2 linked regions of the Streptomyces liliifuscus genome follow. The protein of the gene in region 1 interacts with the protein of each later gene in a pairwise test. Links are inferred from orthologs where the notes say so. Each region holds a gene or a part of one and is shown on either strand. Other genes may lie near its edges. The genes, in order: rsfS and JEQ17_RS04460.

Region 1 (3,139 bases):
GCACCACGACCACGCTCGCCAAGTCGGTCGACGACGACGGGTCCTCCGGGACGCGCGACGAGATCGACACCGTGCTCGGGACCGACGTCGAGGGCACCTGGCGTCTCGACACCCCGTACCTCAACAACCTCGTCGAACTCGTCGGCAACATCGATGTCGACACCAACGCGGACGTGCCGGACCCGGACGCGAAGAAGAAGGGCGAGGCGCCTCTCGTCAAGAAGGGCGAGGAGCAGACGCTGAGCGGCAAGATGGCCGTCGCGTACGCCACGTACCGCGCCTCGGGGGAGTCGCAGAACGCTCAGCTGGAGCGGTTCGGCCAGGTCATGCAGGCAGTGCTGCGCAAGCTGTCGTCGGACCCGCAGGCCGCGACGACCACCGTGCAGACGCTCGCGCAGATCCTCGACCCCTCGCTGAGCGACAAGGACCTGGGCGCGTTCCTGGCCAAGCTCGCCGACCGGGCCAAGGGCGGCGACTACAAGACGGCGCTGCTGCCGGTCCAGACGGACGGCAGGCTCAGCGCGCAGGCCAGCGACAGCGTGGTCAAGGACGTGCTCGGCGGCGCCGCGAAGAGTCCCGAGAAGGGTGCGGCCGTCCAGGTCGGCATCCGCAACTCGACGGGTGACAAGGACGCCACCGAACAGGCCCGGGTGGTCCTGCTGAACGGCGGCTACACCTTCGTCGACGGCGGCGAGACCGATGTCGCCGAGGCCGTGTCCCAGATCACATACACCGACGCCGCGAAGAAGGACGACGCGGTGGAGGTCGCCAAGACGCTGGGCCTGCCGACCAGTTCGGTGAAGAAGGGCAAGACCACGTCGAACGCGGATGTGTCGGTCGTACTGGGCCAGGACTACAAGGTGGGTGGCTCGGCGGGTTCGTCGGGCGGGTGACGGGCGCGTGACCGGCGGTGCCTTCGGGGTGCCCGGGCCGCGTGGCGGTCGGGCACTCGCCGCCGGCCGCCGGTACGGACACCGGGTCCAGGCGCCGGGGCCAGGCCCTCGTAGAGCCCCTCGTCCAGGCGCTGGGCGTGTCCGGGTGCGGGTCCGGAGGCCCCGGGGCGCCCGCGGCATGATCGGTTAATCACGTGGGGTGCTGTCGGCGGTCCGTGAGACCCTTGGGGTAGGGCCTGCCCGGCGGAGCAGGCCGGAGGCGTGCGAAGGCGTCCGGCAAGCGTGGATGCGCGTGCCGGACCCCGCTTCTCCGGCATGATCCGCCGCACAGGCCCCAACCCCTCGGGGACACCTGACCGTCTACGGAAAGCCTTGTAGTGACCGCCACTGACCGCTCTATCGAGCTCATCACCACCGCCGCGCAGGCGGCCGCAGACAAGCTCGCGCACGACATCATCGCGTACGACGTCAGCGACGTGCTGTCGATCACGGACGCCTTCCTGCTGGCCTCCGCGCCCAACGACCGCCAGGTCAAGTCGATCGTCGACGAGATCGAGGAGCGGCTGAACAAGGAGCTCGGCACGAAGCCGGTGCGCCGCGAGGGCGACCGCGACGCCCGCTGGATCCTGCTCGACTACGTGGACATCGTGGTGCACGTCCAGCACAGCGAGGAGCGGGTGTTCTACGCGCTGGAGCGGCTCTGGAAGGACTGCCCCGAGCTCGATCTGCCCGCGGACGCGAAGGCCACGCGCGGCAAGGGCGCCGAGCACGCCGAGCTCCAGGACGCGGAGGACGCCGCCGAACTGCGCGGAGAGCTTCGGTGACCGCCGGGGCGGGGCATCCGGTGCCGGACGGCAGGCCGCTGTCCGAGGCCGGGAAGAAGGCGGGCCGGGGGCGCCGCGTCATCCTGTGGCGCCACGGCCAGACGTTGTGGAACGTGGAGCGCCGCTTCCAGGGCACGACGGACGTCGAGCTCACCGAGACCGGCGTGGGCCAGGCCCGCCGCGCCGCCCGGCTGCTCGCGTCCCTGAAGCCCGACGCGATCGTCGCCTCGGACCTGAAGCGGGCCGCGAACACGGCCGCCGAGCTGTCCGTGCTCACCGACCTCGACATCACCCACGACGAGGGCCTGCGCGAGACCTACGCGGGCGTCTGGCAGGGCCTGACGCACGAGGAGATCATCGAGCGGTACGGCGACCAGTACACGGCGTGGAAGCGCGGCGAGCCGGTGCGCCGGGGCGGCGGCGAACTGGAGACCGAGGTCGCCGACCGCGCGGCCCCGGTGGTCCTCCGGCACGCCGACAAGCTCCCGGACGACGGCACGCTCGTGGTCGTCAGCCACGGCGGCACGATCCGCACCACCATCGGCCGCCTCCTCGGCCTGGAGTCCCAGCACTGGGAGAGCCTCGGCGGCCTCTCCAACTGCTGCTGGTCCGTCCTCGGCGAGGGCGCCCGCGGCTGGCGACTGCTGGAGCACAACGCGGGGACGCTCCCCGAGCCGGTGCTGGGAGACGACGACTAGGCGCTCCGCCGGCAGCCTTTCGGGCTTCCGGCCGGGCCGCTCCTTCGAGGCGCCCGTGGCGTCCGTCGCGAGCCGTCGCGGGGCACTTCCGGGGCACGTCGCCGGGTGTTCCGTCCGGCCCCCGATGCCCCGCGGGACCGGATTTCACTTTCCGGCTGGTCGCAGGCTAAAGTTCTTCTTGTTCCGCCGCCGGGAAGCCGGGTCGGACACCCGCAAGGGGCTGTAGCTCAGTTGGTAGAGCGCCTGCATGGCATGCAGGAGGTCAGGAGTTCAATTCTCCTTAGCTCCACAGATCAGCTCAGCAGATCGATGATCCCGTTCCCATCAGGGGGCGGGATTTTTCGTGCCCTCGGCTGCCGTCGGATTTCCCTCAGCCGCGCGGCCCGCGCACTCGTCTCCTCGTCGGCCGGCCGGTAGACCACGACCCGGCACTCCGGCATCCCGTCGACCGACAACGACACCGACGTCATCCGCAACTCGCCCACCGCCACGTGCCGGAACGTCTTCACGCGCGGTCCCGGCGGCGTCACGTCCCCGTTCCGCCACAGCCGGGCGAAGTGCCCGCTGACCTCCGACAGCCTGCGTATGAAGTCCTCCCACACGGGCTCGCCGACATGTCTTCCGTACGCAGCCCGCAGCGTCGCCACCATGACCGGCAGCTCGCTCTCCCGGAACACCAGCGGACAGTCCTCCTCCGAGGCCGTGAACAGCGTCCACAGCGCGT
Region 2 (3,293 bases), 6.1 Mb from region 1 along the record:
GCGCGCCCGCCTGCCCGAGGGCCTGGCCGCCGTGCGGCACCGCCTCACCGACCCCGGGCTGCTGCTCGAACTCGACGTCATGTGGACGGACAAGGGCGGCTCGACGGCGGTCGAACTGCGCAAGGCGTACGGGCTTCCCGCCACCGGAGGCGCCGACGCACACGGTCTGACGCCTGTCGGGGAGGCTCTGGTGCTGCGCCCCTGGTACGGCGAGCAGGAGGCGGTACTGCTCCGCCCCGCCGTCCTCACCGGTCCGGACGACGCGGTCCTCGGGCTCCTGGAGGGCCTGGTGGGTCCGGATCGCGACGGTGGTCTCCAGGCCCTGCGCGCGATCCTGGGCGACGGACTCGACCGCGCCCTGGCGGCCGGCCTCGACCCCGAGGGACCCGTCGGTCACGCGCAGGACCCGACCGTCGTCGCTCCCGCGCTGGTCGCCGAAGTGGCCTCGGCACACGGTCTGAGCGAGGACGCGGCCGCGCTCTACCTCCAGTTGCTGGCCCTGCCCGATCCGACGGACCGCAACTGTGCCCGCTGGACCGGCTGGAAGCCCGCTCGGCTGAAGAAGGCCCGCGCCGAACTGGCCGCCACCGACCTGGTCGTCGAGGCGAAGCGACCGCGCGCCGGACGCACCCTCTTCCTGCCCTGCGGCTGGCGCGACCTCAAGTCACCCGCCCTGCCGGTGGAGACCTGGAAGGAGGGCCTCTACCCGGTGCGCGACCGCTCACGTGCCGTACCCCGCCTCCCGGTGCCCGACCTGTTCGCCCTCGCCTGGGCCCGCGTCCGGGACGGAGACGCGCCCGCCTACGAGAAGCTCACCACCCGCGCCACCCGGAAGGGCCGCCGCCGATGACCACCGCCGGACCGACTGCCCGAGCCCACAGGACGAGCCGACAGGACGAACCCCTGCTGACGGCTCCCCGGATGGCGACCCCTCTGCTGACCACCTCTCCAGTCACGACCTCCCGACCCGACCGGACGGACCACCGATGACCACCACCCTGGCCGCCGACACGGCCCGCCAGATCACCCCGCCCGAGGACAGGCACGCCACCGAGCTGGCCTTCCTCGCCGCCTACGACGACGGGCCGCGCCCCCCTGCGTGGCGACTCACGCCCCGTGCCGTCGTCACGTTCGTCATGGGCAGCGACGGCCGGGCCCTGAAGTTGCCCGACGACGCCCCGACGCCCGACGGTGTGCCGCGGCGCCTCGTCGTCGAGGGCAAGTTCGTCGGCGACCGTGCCCTGGTCGAGCGGTGCGTCGTCACCCTCGCCGGAGAGCGTGGACTGCTGCTCGTCGGCGAGCCCGGCACCGCCAAGTCCATGCTGTCCGAGCTGCTGTCCGCCGCCGTCTGCGGCACCAGCGGCCTGGTCGTCCAGGGCACCGCGGGCACGACGGAGGACCAGCTCAAGTACGGCTGGAACTACGCCCTGTTGCTGGCCCAGGGGCCCAGCCGACAGGCCCTCGTACCCTCGCCCGTCCTGACCGCCATGACCCGGGGAGCCGTCGCCCGGGTGGAGGAGGTCACCCGCTGCCTGCCCGAAGTGCAGGACGCACTGGTGTCGTTGCTCTCCGAGCGGCGCATCGCCGTACCCGAACTGGCGGGCACCGAGGACTCCCTGGCCCACGCTGCACCCGGCTTCAGCCTCATCGCGACCGCCAACCTGCGCGACAAGGGGGTCTCCGAGATGTCGGCCGCGCTCAAGCGGCGCTTCAACTTCGAGACGGTTGGCCCCATCGCGGACCTCGACGCCGAGACCGCGCTCGTACGCAGTCAGGCACGCACCTCGGTCGAGCGGGCCGGAGCACCCTTCCGGGTCGACGACGCCGTACTGGAAGCCCTCATCACGGCCTTCCGGGACCTGCGGGAGGGCCGGTCCGCGGAAGGCTGGGAGGTCGAGCGGCCCTCCACGGTGATGAGCACCGCGGAAGCCGTGTCCGTGGCGGGCGCCCTGGGACTCGCCGCCGCCTACTTCCCGGGCGACCGCGATGTCCTCGGTCTGCTGCCGGGTCACCTCCTCGGCGTGGTCCGCAAGGACGACCCCGCCGACGCGGCACGGCTCCGCGGCTACTGGGACGGCCCCGTCAGGCGCCGCGCCGAACAGGGCTCCGCCACCTGGCGCACCCTCTGGGACCTGCGCACCGTCCTGGAGGACTGACCACCGTGCCCCTCTCCCCCGACGAAGCCGTCGCGGCCCTCACCGACCCGGCGGCGCCCTACCTCATCGGCGTACGGCACCATGCGCCCTCCCTGGCCGCGGCCGTGCCCGCGCTGCTGGACAAGGCCAAGCCGGACGTGCTGCTCGTCGAACTCCCCGACGAGATGCAGGAATGGCTGCCCTGGCTCGGTCACGAGGAGACGCGGGCCCCGGTCGCCCTCGCCGCCGCTCCCCCCGACGGGGGCGGCGGCCGGGGCCCGGCCTTCTATCCGTTCGCCGACTTCTCGCCCGAACTCGCCGCCGTGCGCTGGGCCGCGCGGCACGACGTGCCGGTCGTCGCGTGCGACCTCCCGCTCGCCGACCGGGCGTGGAGCACCGAACGGCACACCCCCGCATGCCCGGACGACGGTACGGACGGGTCCACGGCCTCGGAGCCAGCCGGCCCTCCCACCGCTCCGGCCCCGGCACAGGCGCCCGGCAGCCCCACCCCTCCACCGACCACACAGACAGCCCAAGGCCCCGCCCCTTCACCGGCCAGCGGCGGGACACCGGGCGCTCCCGATCTCATCGGCGTCCACGAGACGTCCCGCCGAGTCGGCCTCGCCACAGCGCTACGAGCCCGCCTCACGGGGCGCACCGGTGACGACCTGTGGGACCGCCTCGTCGAGGCCGCCGCCCCCGGCTCGCCTCCCGAAGCGCTGCGGCGGGCCGCCCTTCTGACGGGCTGGGCGCTGCGCGAGGACGCGGCCGCCTCGGGAGGCGTGCCCGAGCTGGACCTGCGGCGCGAGGAGTGGATGCGCGCCCGGCTGGCCGCCGCCACCGCGAACGGCGAACGCGCCGCCGTGGTCGTCGGCGCCTTCCACGCCCCGGCGTTGACGCCACCGGGCACACCGACGGAACCCGGGTCGCCCGCACCCGGCGGCCCGGACGCCGCCGAGGCCCCGGCATGGACGACATCGTTCATCCCCTACACGTACGCGCTTCTCGACGAGCGGTCCGGCTACCCGGCGGGCATCCGGGACCCGGAATGGCAGCACCTGGTCCTGGGCGCGGCAGGCGACCCCGCCGCGTTGGAAGACGCCCTGACCCGCGCCGCCGTACAGATCTGCGCCCAACTACGCACTCTCGGCCACCCGT

What was found.
Region 2: the proteins of rsfS (region 1) and JEQ17_RS04460 interact in binary tests that used the Escherichia coli proteins (3 or more experiments, as listed by UniProt). The link is inferred for Streptomyces liliifuscus from one-to-one orthologs.

Annotation. Positions count from the first base shown.
Region 1 is NZ_CP066831.1:7,180,641-7,183,779, forward strand. What follows is about bases 167-2,993. They hold rsfS (ribosome silencing factor), read left to right. Parts: upstream 167-1,270; coding sequence 1,271-1,717; downstream 1,718-2,993. Other genes in these bases: JEQ17_RS30930 (LCP family protein), read left to right, coding at 167-893; JEQ17_RS30940 (histidine phosphatase family protein), read left to right, coding at 1,756-2,415; JEQ17_RS30950 (helix-turn-helix transcriptional regulator), read right to left, coding at 2,709-2,993. Outside these bases: more of JEQ17_RS30930, read left to right, coding at 1-166; more of JEQ17_RS30950, read right to left, coding at 2,994-3,139. UniProt on the Escherichia coli protein: Functions as a ribosomal silencing factor. Interacts with ribosomal protein uL14 (rplN), blocking formation of intersubunit bridge B8.
Region 2 is NZ_CP066831.1:1,032,267-1,035,559, forward strand. Bases 91-3,071 are described here. They hold JEQ17_RS04460 (ATP-binding protein), read left to right. Parts: upstream 91-986; coding sequence 987-2,156; downstream 2,157-3,071. Other genes in these bases: JEQ17_RS04455 (hypothetical protein), read left to right, coding at 91-850; JEQ17_RS04465 (vWA domain-containing protein), read left to right, coding at 2,162-3,071. Outside these bases: more of JEQ17_RS04455, read left to right, coding at 1-90; more of JEQ17_RS04465, read left to right, coding at 3,072-3,293.